One region of the Bradyrhizobium sp. NBAIM18 genome, then DNA from elsewhere that is predicted to be linked to it. Evidence: predicted binding sites of a transcription regulator. Region 1 holds the regulator's gene; the other holds the start of a gene.
What was found. Region 1 encodes LexA, which represses DNA repair genes until DNA is damaged. Its sites were predicted from a motif close to TGTTCNNNNTGTGTTCNG; they were not measured.

Region 1 (7,118 bases):
GCAACACGACACCGGTCCGGGCCGCCCACGCTTCGCAGCTATGCGATTTTAGGATGGTTTTGGAGGGCCGGACGCGATAGGCGATGGCGACAAGACTTCAAATTCTCGGGAGGACAACAATGAATGAAGCGCCCCGCATCCGGCCGGAACGGAACGTCGAGCTCGGCGCCAGCGACGAGCCGTTCCAGAACCTGCACGAGTTCATCCGGAAGGCGCGCGCCAACCTCAACCAGAATGCCTGGGACTACATCGTCGGCGCCGCCGAGACCGAGACCACGATGCGGCGCAACCGCATGGCGCTCGACGAGATCGCCTTCCGCCCGCGCGTGCTGCGCGATGTGCGCAGGATCGACGGCAGCGTCGAGCAGTTCGGCCGCAAGCTGCGTCTGCCGGTGGTGCTGGCTCCCGTCGGCGCACTCGAGATCTTCGATCCGGATGGCGCGGCGAGCGTCGCGCGCGCTGCGGGCAGGTTCGGCGCGGCGCACATGCTGAGCTCGGTGTCCGAGCCCGGCCTCGAGACGACCGCCGAGGCTGCCCCCGATGCACTGCGTCTCTATCAACTCTATGTCCGCGGCGACGATGCCTTCGTCGCCGACGTCGTCAGCCGGGCCGAGAAGAACGCCTATGCCGCCTTCTGCCTGACCGTCGACACCGCCCATTACAGCCGTCGTGAACGTGACATCGCCAAGCGCTACGTTCGCGAGAGCCGCCTGCGCGCCACCGGCGGCGATTTCCAGAAGGGCCTGGAGTGGCGGACCGTGAAGATGATCAAGGACACGTTCAAAATTCCGCTGATCCTCAAGGGTATCGCCACGGCCGAGGATGCGCAGATCGCGCTCGATCACGGCGTCGAGTGGATCTACGTCTCCAACCATGGCGGACGCCAGCTCGACCACGGCCGCGGCGCCATGCACGTGCTGCCGGAGATCGTCGACGCCGTGAAGGGCCGCGCCAGGATCATGGTCGACGGCGGCTTTTGCCGCGGCACCGACATCGTCAAGGCGATCGCGGCGGGCGCCGACCTCGTCGGCATCGGCCGGCTGCAATGCTGGGCGCTGGCGGCAGCCGGCGAAGCCGGCGTCGCGCGGATGCTGGAGTTGCTTGAAGACGAGGTGCTGCGCTGCCTCGGCCTCCTGGGCGCCACCTCATTCGCCGAGATCGACAAATCCTGCCTGCATCCGGCGGCCGCCACCAACGCGCCCAGCGTGTTCAGCGCGTTCCCGCTGTTCGACCACGAGCCCTATCGTTACTGACGCGCCATACCGAAGTGAAAAGGACGCAATGACATCGCTCTCTCCCGGCAGCGCGGATGCGCTGCTGTTCGACCTCGGGCGCGTTGTGCTCGACATCGACTTCTCCAAGGCGATCGCCTGCTGGGCGGGACATGCCGGCTGCCAGCCCGAGGCCATCATCGCGCGCTATGTGCGCGACGAGGCCTACCGGTTGCATGAGATGGGCAAGATCAGCGATGCGGACTATTTCGCCTCGCTGCGGTCCTCGCTCGGGATCGGCATCTCGGATGCGCAATTCCTGGAAGGCTGGAACGCGATTTTCGCCGGCGAGATGCCTGATATCGCCGAGCTGCTGCCGCGCGCGGCGAAGCAGATGCCGCTCTACGCCTTCTCCAACACCAATCGGCCGCACGTCGACCATTTCTCGAAGGAATATGCCGGTCTGCTCGGCCATTTCCGCGAGCTGTATCTGTCCTCCAGCATCGGCCTGCGCAAACCGGATGCCGAGGCCTTCGACCATGTCGTGGCGGCGATCGGCGTGCCGGCCGAGCGCATCGTGTTCTTCGACGACCTCGCCGAGAACATCGAGGGAGCGCGGGCGCGCGGGTTGACCGCCGTGCATGTCACCTCGCCGCGTGATGTCGGGAACGCATTGAAAGCACTGGGGATCTGAGCCGCGGGAAAGCCCGGAGCGCGCTCACTTGCCGGAACAAAAACTGCTGAAAATGTGGAACCTGATCACTTTGTGCATTTTTATACAGAGTTCCGGGAACGGAATACCACCCTTCGGACTCATGAGTCCGTTGGGACTTCTACATTGGACTGATCGACGTGCTGGGCAAGACCTATCTCACCAAGCAAGCCTCTCTCCTGCTCGAATTCGCCAGAACCACCTCGGATTCTGACCTCTCCGCCAAGCTGATCAGCAAGGCCGCCGACCTAAAATCCCAGGCGGACCCGCTGCCGGACAAGGATCAGGGTCCCAAGCCGCCCGACGTCGCGGACATCAGTCCGGGCGATCCGACGGGGCGTTGAACGATGTTGGCCGTGGCGCTCGTCATTCTCGTCCTTGCCATGGCAATCCTCGTTCCGGTCTGTCTCGCCTTCCGCATCATGACGCGGCAGAGTTGAGCCGACCTCCTCCACCCCGCGATCACGCAGGATAAATCATCCCGCGTGCTGCTTTGCCTCACGCCTGCACTCGGCTAGAACTCTCGCCGCCCATTGACTGATGTGCTCAGCAGGAGTTCGCCCGTGGCCCTGATGCCGGTTTCTGACGCGCTTGCCGCGGTGCTGGCCGGCGTCGAGCCGCTGGCTGAACAGATGGTTTGCCTCGACGAGGCCTACCATCGTGTGCTCGCCCGCGATGTAGCGGCGCGGCGCACGCAGCCGCCGGAGGCGATGTCGGCGATGGACGGCTATGCCGTGCGCACGGCCGACGCGGCAAACGATTCGAGGTTGACCGTCGTCGGCGAGGTCGCGGCGGGCCGGCCGTTCGCGGGAAGCGTCGGCCCCGGCGAAGCCGTGCGGATCTTCACCGGCGGCGTCGTTCCCGACGGCGCCGATGCCGTCGTGATCCAGGAGGACACGGCTGCCGACGGCAAACATGTCACGATCAAGGAAGCCGCCATTTTCGGCCGGCACATCCGCCCTGCAGGCGTCGACTTCCGCGAAGGCGACGTGCTGCTGCGCAAGGGAATCCGCCTCACCGAGCGCGATCTCGCCCTCGCCGCCGGAATGAATCATCCGCATCTCGCCATCATCCGCCGCCCGAGGGTTGCCGTTCTCGCCACCGGCGACGAGCTCGTGATGCCGGGCACCACGCCTGGTCGCGGCCAGATCGTCTATTCCAACGGCTATGCCCTGCATGCGCTCGCCCGCAGCGAGGGCGCCGAGACCATCGACCTCGGAATTGCCGCCGATACACTGGAGGCGACGTCCGCCGGCATCCGCCGCGCGCGCGAGAGCGGCGCCGACATCCTGATCACGACCGGCGGTGCCTCGGTCGGCGACCACGACCTGGTCCAGCAGGCGCTCAAGGGCGAAGGCATCGCGATGGCGTTCTGGAAGATCGCGATCCGGCCGGGCAAGCCGATGATGCACGGTCGGATAGGCGCGATGCGCGTGATTGGCCTGCCCGGCAATCCCGTGTCGTCCTACGTGTGCGCCTTCCTGTTCATGGTCCCCTTGATTCGCGCCCTGTCGGGCCGTTCAGCGATTCATCATCGGCGCGAGCGCGCCGTGCTGGGCCGCGATCTCGCCGCCAACGACCAGCGCGAGGACTATCTGCGTGCGCGGCTGGAGGAGCGCGACGACGGCACGCGCGTCGCCCTTCCGGTCAGCCATCAGGACTCCTCCCTTCTTGCGAATCTCGCTGCGGCACAGGTACTTCTGGTGCGCGCACCGTTCGCGCCGAAGGCCGAGGCCGGCACGCCTTGCGAGGTGCTCCGGCTGCCCGTCTGAGCCGCCCAGCCACACGCATTCCGCGAGCTTGGCCGCGTTCACCATAAATTAAGCAGTTGCGGAACACATATCGAACATATAGTGTCCGTTCATGATTTGTTTCGAGGATGTAGCGGCTTAGTGCCGGCTTCATCGTGTCGGAATCGAACGACATCAACCGGGGGACTTTGGTCGAGATGTTGACGCGCAAACAATACGAGCTTCTGCGGTTCATCAGCGAACGTCTGAAGGAAAGCGGCGTGCCGCCGTCCTTCGACGAGATGAAGGATGCGCTCGACCTGCGCTCGAAGTCAGGCATCCATCGCCTGATCACTGCGCTCGAGGAGCGCGGCTTCATTCGCCGCCTGCCCAACCGCGCCCGTGCCATCGAGGTGATCAAGCTGCCCGAGCTCCAGGCCGCCGCCGGCAATCGCCGTGGCTTCACCCCGAGCGTGATCGAGGGCAATCTCGGCAAGGTGCGCGCGAGCTCCAGCCCGCCTGCGGACGAGGGCGAGCGCCCCGTCGCGGTGCCCGTGATGGGCCGCATCGCCGCCGGCACGCCGATCGAGGCGCTGCAGACCCGCAGCCATACCATCAGCGTGCCGCCGGACATGCTCGGCTCGGGCGAGCACTACGCGCTCGAAGTGCGCGGCGATTCGATGGTCGAGGCCGGCATCCTCGACGGCGACATGGCGCTGATCCAGCGCAACGAGACCGCCAATACCGGCGACATCGTGGTGGCATTGATCGACGACGAGGAGGCCACGCTCAAGCGCTTCCGCCGCCGCGGCGCCTCGATCGCGCTCGAGCCCGCCAATGCCGCCTACGAGGTCCGCATTCTTCCGCCGAACCGCGTGAAGATCCAGGGCAAGCTGATCGGGCTTTACCGGAAGTACTGATACCGAAAGCATCCAGCGCCGCGCGCGCTTCGATCGGTATCGTCGATCCAGGATTGGAGCGGAGGTTTGTCCGCTCCGGCCGGATGGTTTGTCTGGTTCTGCGCCAGCTGTCCGGTCCATCTTCCCGCGCGACATTCGCCCGTGCAGGCGCGCAGCAATCTCCCTCTGCTTCGCCGGTAGAGTTGTGCCGGCAGTGCTGATAGCTGCGGCCAAATGCAAGGACGCGAGGTTTGTTCCTATCGAATCCGGGAAAGATAATGTGATCGCGTGCTGCGAACGCGAGCCGCAGATTTGCCCATAACCGAGCAGAGCGTTGTATGCTTCCACTCTGATAGAGGCCTGCGCCTCGAAAGAGACGCGGGTCGCTATCCCAGCATGAGGAGCACCCGATGTGTGACTACAGCCTGCATGCCGTCGCGACGCGCCCCGCCGAAGTCGGCGAGACGATCGTCACGACAACCTTCCGCGGCACCTCGACGCGCGGCTTCGCTTCCGAAGCCGATCCCTCCGTCGCGGTCTGTCTCCTGCCGGGGACGGAGCTCGCTTTCGCCGACAACGTCCGCTACGACAACCGCTGGATCTGGACGCGCACCGTGAACTCTCGCGTCGGCAAGTTCGGCAAGATCGACCCGCACATTCCCGATCGCCATCATGACGCGATCGAATTCCCCGACGGCAAATACGTGCTGGTGACGCAGCTCGTCGAAGGCCAGCGCGCGACCGTGCTGCAATTGCCGGTGACGCAGCCAGCCCCCGAGCGCGAGCACAAGCCGCAGATCGTCGCCGACACGCGGCCCACGATCACGCGCCTGCCGATCGGCTGACGCCCTTCGGCCGACAGGCCGAGCCCGGGATTGAAATTGCCGTCGCCGGCCGAGGCCGGCGAGCCCGGTAAGTTTGTGTTTCAGGACATTCGATCGGCGAGCCCACCGCCGCGCCTCGTCGTCGCACGAAGTTTGGGCCGTGCTGCCCGCATTTTGAACGTCCGCTCCGCAGCCAAATGACCGATGCTGTCGTGGTTTGAGGCGGCGGACACGCTCGATGAAGACCTTCATTCGCGTCGTTGAACTCTGGGTACCCGAACGGACGCGCATGCGGCTGGAATTCGGCGGCGGCCTCTACGACGATGGGCTGTCCGCGTTCAAGGCCGTCAGCGAAGAGCTGCACTTCGGATATGACGAGGGACTTCCAGGCAAGGCCTGGGCCTGTGGCCACCCCGTCATCCTCACGAAATTCGCCAACTCCTATTTCAAGCGGACCGATCAGGCCGCTGCGGCCGGCCTCACCTGCGGCGTGGCGGTGCCGGTGTTCGCGGGCGAATTCCTGCAAGCCGTGCTGGTGCTGTTCTGCGGCGACGACGAGGCGCATGTCGGCGCGATCGAACTCTGGCACAACGATCCTGATCTCTCGCATGAGATGGGGCTCGTCGATGGCTATTACGGCACCGCGGACATGTTCGAATTCAACTCCCGCCACACCAGATTTCCGCGCGGCTTCGGCCTGCCCGGACGCACCTGGAAGGCGGGCCTGCCTCTGATCATCAAGGACCTGCACGACGCCAAGAGCTTCCTGCGCTGGGAGGACGCCGCCAAGGACGGGATCAATCTCGGCGTCGGCGTGCCCTACCGAACCGGCACCGACCAGACGTGGGTTCTGACATTCCTCTCCGCGCAGGCAACGCCGATTGCGCGACGCTTCGAGATCTGGGTCCCGAACGAGGACCGTTCGGCGCTGGTCTTTCGCGCCGGCGATTGCAGCGCGCAGACCGACCTCGCCGCACGCTATGCGGCGCAGTCCATCGCCAGGGGCGAAGGCAGCATCGGCGGCGCCTGGGCCGCCGGCATGCCCGCGCTCAACGACGATCTCACCCATGACGGCTCGATCGCCGGCTCCGAAGCCTGCGCAGCCGGGCTGAGCCGAATGGTGGCCCTGCCGGTTATCGGCAACGGAAGGCTTGACGCCGTGCTGGCCTGGTATTTGTGATCCGCGTCAATCGTCGGCCTGCAAGTCGGCCTCCGATGGCGTTGCGTCCCGGTTGCGGGGCACGGCCGCCTTCGGCACGAGGCTGCCGTCGAAATCTCCCTCGCCGGCGCCGGCCGGCAGCCAGGGACGGCTTGCTCCCCTCGTCCTCACCGCCTGCACCGAAAAGCCCTCTCCGCGTCGCGTCAGAGCCAGTGCGCCCTGACTGGCAAGACGCGCCCGATCGACCACCATCGCCGCGCAATCGGACGGCGCGGGCCGCGCCGTCACCACCAGCGCGGCGCGGCTGCAATCATCGGCCAGCGCGTCGATGCGCGTCGCCAACGCGATCAGCCGTCCGTCCGCGAGCGGCGCCACGCAGCCGGACTCGTCACACGACACCCCGCTCGCCAACGAGGCGTTGCCGGCATCGCGCGGATCGGCATCCGCGGCCAACCACTCCTTCAACAGGAAGCCGTCCTTGCTCGTGCGGATCACATGCAGGCGCCCGTCCCCGCCACGCACCGCAACGCTGGCGCCATCCCCGGCAATCAGGATATCGGGCTGCCGCACCGACAGTCCCCAG
Region 2 (7,118 bases), on a different contig from region 1:
GCCTCGAACAGCGGCAGCGGCACGTCGTCGGGCAGCCGCCGCACCTGCCACAGCGCTTCGCGGCGGTCGAGCCCGAGCGAGCGGAACGCATCGGCATCGGCCAAGAGGATCAGCGCGCGCTTGGGCAGGCCGGTGTCGCGGGCGAAATCCTCAAGCGAGGTGAAAGGACGACGGTTGCGGGCGGCGACGATGCGGTCGGTCCAATCGGGCACTCTTTCCGCGTTGTCATTCCGGGGCGCGCCTCTTGGCGCGAGCCCTGTTGCGCAATTGCGCACCTTAGAATCCATACTCCCGATCGGAGTTATGGATTCCGGGCTCGACGCTGACGCGTCGCCCCGGAATGACAGCTGGGAGCGCTTCAGACGCTCCTCGTCCTCGTCCAGCCAGTGGAATCCATCGATCTGGCGGAAGCCCAGGCGCACGGCGCAGAATTTGCCGCTTCCCTCCTCCAGCGTGTTCTGCGCAAAGCTGTAGGACACGTCGATGTCGCGCACCTCGACGCCGTTCTTGCGGGCATCGCTGACGATCTGCGCCGGCGCATAGAAGCCCATCGGCTGCGAATTCAACAGACCGCAGCAGAAGGCGTCGGGATGGTAGTGTTTCAGCCACGACGAAATGTAGACCAGCTGTGCAAAGCTCGCGGCATGGCTCTCAGGAAAGCCGTAGGAGCCAAATCCCTTGATCTGGTCAAAGCAGCTTTTGGCGAAGTTGGGATCGTAGCCGCGCGCCACCATGTTGCCGATCAGCTTCTCCTCATATTGGCCGATGGTGCCGACATTGCGGAAGGTCGCCATCGAGCGGCGCAGGCCGTTGGCTTCCTCGGAGGTGAAATGTGCAGCCTCGATCGCAATGCGCATCGCCTGCTCCTGGAATAGCGGGACACCGAGCGTCTTGTGCAGCACCTTGTAGAGTTCGTCCTTGTCGCCATGCTCCGGTGACGGCGAGGGATAGCTCACCTTCTCGAGTCCGTTCCGCCGCCGCAAGTAAGGATGCACCATGTCGCCCTGGATCGGCCCGGGGCGCACGATCGCGACCTCGATGACGAGATCGTAGAAGGTACGCGGCTTCAGCCGCGGCAGCATGTTCATCTGGGCGCGGCTTTCGACCTGGAATACGCCAAGTGATTCCCCGCGGCACAGCATGTCGTAGACGTTGGGATCGTCCTGCGGGACGCTCGCCAGCACAAAACGCTCGCCCTTGTGCTGGTCGATCAAGTCAAAGCACTTGCGGATGCAGGTCAGCATGCCCAGGGCGAGCACGTCGACCTTCATCATATGAAGCGCATCGACGTCGTCCTTGTCCCATTCGATGAAGGTGCGGTCGTCCATCGCGGCATTGCCGATCGGCACATAGGTGTCGAGCCGGTCCTGGGTCAGCACATAGCCGCCGACATGCTGGGACAGATGGCGGGGGAATTCGATCAGCTCGGTCGCAAGCTCGACCGCGAGATTGATCATGGGATTGCCGGGATCGAGCCCGGCCTGCCGGACCTGCATGTCGTTGAGGCCCTTGCCCCAGCTGCCCCAGACGGTGTCGGCGAGCGCGGCGGTGACGTCCTCGGTCAGGCCGAGCGCCTTGCCGACGTCGCGGATGGCGCTGCGCGGGCGATAATGGATGACGGTGGCGATGATCGCGGCGCGGTGGCGGCCGTAGCGGCGATAGACATATTGCATCACCTCCTCACGGCGCGAATGTTCGAAATCGACGTCGATATCGGGCGGCTCCAGCCGTTCCTTGGAGATGAAGCGCTCGAACAAGAGGTCCACCTTGGTTGGATCGACCGAGGTGATGCCGAGCACGTAGCACACGGCCGAATTCGCCGCCGAGCCGCGCCCTTGGCACAAAATATTCTGGCTGCGCGCGTAGTGGACGATGTCATGCACGGTGAGGAAGTAATGCGCATATTTCAGCTCGGCGATCAGCGCGAGCTCCTTGTTCAAGGTGGCGCGCAGCTTGTCGCCGATCTTGCCGCCGAAATATTTGTCGACGCCCGCCCAGGTCAGATCCTCCAGATGCCCTTGCGCGGTCTTGCCCGGCGGTACCGGCTCGTCGGGATATTGATACTTCAGCTGATCGAGCGAGAAATCGATTGCGTCCGCAAAGCGCATGGTCTGCGCAATCGCCTCGGGAAAATCGCGGAACAACCGCGCCATTTCACGCGGCGTCTTCAGGAAGCGCTCGGCATTGGCCTCTAACTTCCGCCCAATCGCCTCGATCGTGGTCTTTTCCCGGATGCAGGTCAGCACGTCCTGGAGCGGACGGCGGCGGGGATCGTGATACAGCACCTCATTGGTCGCGAGCAGCGGCACCTTTGCCTTTGCGGCGAGATCATCGAGCCGCAAGAGGCGACGCTTGTCGTCGCCGCGATAGAGCAGGCTCGCCGCCAGCCACACGCCCTCGGCACGGCTCGCCTTCAGCTTTGCGAGGACATCCAGCGCCCGCGCCAGCTCGAAACGATGCGGCAGCGTCAACACCAGGAGCTGGCCTTCCGAGAATTCCAGGAGATCGTCAAGCCTGAGATGACACTCGCCCTTTTCGATCCGCGTGATGTCATCGCCACGCTTGCCCCTCGTGAGGAGCTGGCACAGCCGGCCATAGGCCGCGCGATCGCGTGGATAGACCAGGATGTCGGGCGTGCCGTCAATGAAGACGATGCGAGCGCCGATCAACAGTTTCGGCTTGTGCAGCACCTCGTCATTGTCAAGCTCCTGGTAGGCGCGCACCACGCCGGCAAGCGTGTTGTGGTCGGCAATGCCGATCGCGGGAATCCCGAGCTTGCTCGCCTGATGCACATAGGCGCGCGGATCCGAGCCGCCGCGCAGGAAGGAGAAATTGGTGGTGATGCCGATCTCGGCATAGCTAAGCGTATTCATGCGAAGAGACCGTGCACATACCAGCCGGGAGACGCAGGCTTGCCGTCACCGTCGAACACCTCGCCTTCATAGAGACCGTCGCGAAAGATCCAGAAGCGAAGGCCTTCGGCATCCTCGATGCGGAAATAATCCCGCGTCAGCTGCTTGCCGTCCTGCCGCCACCATTCCATCGCGATGCGCTCGGGCCCCTCTACCCGCACCACCGCATGCAGCGCGCGCCGCCAGGTGAATTGATGCGGCGGGCCATCGGGCACGGTCGCGAACGGCACCTTGATCGGCTCCGGCTTGTCGAACAGCCGCAAGGGACGCAGCGGCGGCTCGCTCGCGACGCGCGTCGGCCATTCGGCCTGCATGGCAGCAGCGAGATGATGCTGCGCCGATGCGGCCAGCACCGCGCTTTCGGGGATATGGGTCTCCTGCGGCAGGTGCACGACGACACGCTTGCCGCCGATGCGCGCGGCGATGCGGTCGATCAGCGCGGCGAGCTCGTCATTGTCGTGAACATGGGCATCGAGATCGCGCTGCTCCTGCACCACGATCTCGGTGCGGCTCGCCGACAATCGCACCATGTCGAAGCCGAAACCGGGATCGAGGGGATCGGCGAGGGCATCGAGCCGCTCGCGGAACAAGCGGTCGACCACGGCGCTTCGCGTCACCGGACGCCCGGTCTCGACCGTGATCGTACGCACCACACCATCGGTGCGGAAGAACGCCGCTTCAAGCCGCCGCGCGCCTTTGCCCTGCTTCTCCATGGACGCGATCAACGTGTCGGCGAGCCGCGACAGCGTCATCGCGATCATAGTGTCGGTTGCGATCGGCTCGGCAAAGCGCTTCTCGACGATGTAGTCGGGCAGCGGTTTGCGCGGGCTGATCGGCGCATCGCCCTGCCCCAGCGCATGGGCGAGCAGCGTGGAGAACCGGGCGCCGAACCGCGCCGTGATCTCGGAGGCGCTGCGCGAGGCGACGTCGCCGATGGTCTTCAGCCCGGCACGGCGCAGGCCGGTGGTGATGGCTTCACCCGCACCGAGCGCGGAGACTGGAAACGACCTGATCGCCTCCGCCTCGCCGCCATCGGCCACGATGGTGCCGGATACCTGCCGCGTCAGCGTGCGGGCGCAGACCGAGGTGCCCGCGATCGCCGCGCTGACGGCAAAGCCTTGCCGGTCGAGCGCCCGGACCAATGTCCGCAACAGCGCGGCCTCGCCGCCGAACAAATGCGCACAGCCGGTGATGTCCAGGAACAGCCCGTGCGGCGGATCGAGCGCCACCAACGGCGTGAAGCGGTCACACCAATCGGCGATATCGCTGAGCGTCTTCGCATCGGCCACGGTATCGGCGTCGAACACACGCAAGTCCGGGCACATCGCCCTCGCATTGGCCAGCGGTTGGCCGATATACAGGCCGAGGCGCTCGGCGGCCTCGTCCAGCGCATGGATCACCAGCGCATTGTTGTCCTTGATGACGACAATGCTCGGCTCATGGTTGATTTTACCCAGCCCGGCGCTGCCAACGAACCGCTGAATCCTGTCGATGGGCAGGCGCGGCAGCCACAGGCTGAGGATACGTCGACGGTTCACTGAATTGGCACTCATCACAATTCCATTCCATGATCCACCGGCCGCAGGGGCCATGACGATTGCGCAAGAGTTCGGCATCGAACACCGGCGCGCCCCAGGCACTCCACACCGAGCCCGGCGGCGAAGGCGCCGCACGCAGCATCCATCGTGTCTCCGCGGTCGAGGGCAGCGGTTGCGCCGCCATCCGCAGCAAGAGGCCGGTAACGCCCGAGCCTTGCGCGGCCAGCGTCAGCTTGCGGCTCGCCACCAGATCGAACTGCCTGGTCTCGCCCCAGAGCTCGAGCACGACGGCGCCGAGCGCATCGCAGGCGAGCGCGTCGGCCGAGGTGCGCAACGCGCTCTCGACATCGGCGGCGCGCACCATCACCACACGGCGCGGATCGAGGCCGAGCTCGGATAGCCCGCTCATCGACAGCGCACCGGTTTCGAGCTCCGAAAAATCCTGCCGCACCCACAATAGCGGCCGGCGTGCACTCACGCGTCCCGCAAGGCCCATGACAAAGCCCGTCGCGGCCGCGCCCTGACGCCCTTCGCAAAACACCTCGTGGATCGCCGCGCGCGCGAGCCCGCCCTTCAGCGCGGCGTCGGCCGCGCCATGGCCGAGCCCGATGCGATCGCGCGGATGCACGACCTCCGCCGTCTCGATGCGCTCGATCTGGCCGCGCAGGATCGCAAGCGCGCTCATACGTGCGCCGCTCATGCTCGCCGCTCCTCAGAGGTGATTGCCGATGGCTCTCAAAAAGAGAACCAGCGGCTGGCTCATTTGTTCATGATATGTTCTAATATAAAGCTAATGGCGCCGGCAGAGTCAATCGAATTGGCGCATCCAAAGATTCATGAGCGGAATCAAAGAGATTCAAACATGGACGTACAACGCAAGCTGGAAATTCTGGCGGATGCCGCCAAATACGACGCATCCTGCGCCTCCAGCGGTACCGAGAAGCGGGATTCCAGCGACGGCAAGGGCATGGGCTCGACCGCCCCAAGCATGGGCATCTGCCATTCCTACGCGCCGGACGGACGCTGCATCTCCCTGCTCAAGGTGCTGCTGACCAACGCCTGCAATTACGATTGCCTCTATTGCGTCAACCGCGCCTCTTCGAACGTCCCACGCGCCCGCTTCACCATCGACGAATTGGTCAAGCTCACGCTCGACTTCTACCGGCGCAATTACATCGAGGGCCTGTTCCTCTCCTCCGGCATCATCCGCAGCCCTGATTACACGATGGAGCAAGTGGTGAGCGTCGCGCGAAAACTGCGCGAGGAGCATCATTTCCGCGGCTACATCCATCTGAAGACCATTCCCGAGGTCGACGACGCGCTGATCGCCGAGGCCGGCAAATATGCCGACCGCCTTTCGATCAACATCGAGATGCCTGAAGAGACGAGCCTGCAGCAATTCGCGCCGGAGAAGGACGTGCGTGCGATCCGCCGCACCATGGGCCGGCTGCGGCTGAAGCTGGACGAAGCCGAGGAGAGCCGCAGCGCCAAGACGAAGGCCAAACCGCAGCGCTTCGCGCCCGCCGGACAAAGTACGCAGATGATCGTCGGCGCAGATAGCGCCTCCGATCACACCATTCTCCACACCAGCGCCAATCTCTACGGCGCCTACCGGCTGCGGCGCGTCTATTACTCCGCCTTCAGCCCGATCCCCGATGCCAGCCGCGCGCTGCCCCTGCGCGCGCCGCCGCTGCTGCGCGAGCACCGGCTGTACCAGGCCGACTGGCTGATGCGGTTCTACGGCTTCGACGTCGGCGAGATCGTCGACGACAGCGCGATGCTGCCGCTCGACATCGATCCCAAGCTCGCCTGGGCGCTGCGCCACCGCGACCGCTTCCCGCTCGACGTCAACCGCGCCAGCCGCGAGGAGCTGCTGCGGGTGCCGGGCTTCGGCACCAGGACGGTCGAGCGCATCATCGCGACGCGGCGCACAACCACGATCCGCCTCGCCGATCTCGCGCGGCTGCATGTGCCCCGCAACAAGGCGCTGCCGTTCATCGTCCTCAGCGATCACCGTCCCTCACCGCATCGTCTCGATGCCGCCGGGTTGATCGAACGGTTCAAGCCGAAAGCAACGCAACTGGGATTTGACTTCTGATGCAGTACATCATGCTCGACACCGAAACCGATTTCGACGGCTGGCGCAAAGCCGCGCGCAGCCTCGTGCTCCATCACGTGCCGCCCGGCGCGGTCACCTGGACCGTGCAGGGCCACGAAGCCGAGCTGTTCGCACCGTCCTCGCCGTCTCCGATCCTCGAGGTGAATGAGGGCACGTTCACCGTCTCGGTAAAATTCGTCGAGCTTGCCAAGGCGGCGATCCTGCATCGCGACAGCGAGCGCTTTGCGATCCTGTATCGCCTGCTGTTCCGGCTGAAGGACAATCACGATCTCATTGAGGTCGCGACCGACCCCGATGTCGCGCTTGTCACGGCCATGGCGAAAGCGGTCTATCGCGACGAGCACAAGATGCATGCCTTCGTGCGCTTCCGCGAGATCGGCCGGGAACGCCAGGCGCACTACGTCGCCTGGTTCGAGCCGGAGCATCACGTCGTCGAGCTCGCCGCGCCGTTCTTCGCCAAGCGCTTTGCCGACATGCCCTGGTCGATCCTGACGCCGGACCTCTGCGCGCATTGGGACGGCCATGCGCTCTCGTTCACGCCGGGCGTCA

Region 2: I6F17_RS33070 (DNA repair protein) is a predicted target of LexA. The motif match lies at 5,215-5,232, and genes of this name have one in related genera.

Annotation. Positions count from the first base shown of each region.
Region 1 is NZ_JADYVO010000007.1:166,696-173,813, forward strand. It holds gene I6F17_RS17940 (alpha-hydroxy acid oxidase) at 120-1,253, shown strand; gene I6F17_RS17945 (HAD family phosphatase) at 1,282-1,905, shown strand; gene I6F17_RS17950 (hypothetical protein) at 2,064-2,267, shown strand; gene glp (gephyrin-like molybdotransferase Glp) at 2,487-3,695, shown strand; gene lexA (transcriptional repressor LexA) at 3,872-4,573, shown strand; gene I6F17_RS17965 (hypothetical protein) at 4,963-5,397, shown strand; gene I6F17_RS17970 (GAF domain-containing protein) at 5,615-6,556, shown strand; partial or broken gene I6F17_RS17975 (ComEC/Rec2 family competence protein) at 6,563-7,118, opposite strand, start outside.
Region 2 is NZ_JADYVO010000025.1:41,084-48,201, forward strand. It holds gene I6F17_RS33060 (error-prone DNA polymerase) at 1-2,873, opposite strand, end outside; gene I6F17_RS33065 (DNA polymerase Y family protein) at 2,870-4,465, opposite strand; gene I6F17_RS33070 (DNA repair protein) at 4,362-5,150, opposite strand; gene I6F17_RS33075 (putative DNA modification/repair radical SAM protein) at 5,313-6,548, shown strand; gene I6F17_RS33080 (UdgX family uracil-DNA binding protein) at 6,548-7,118, shown strand, end outside.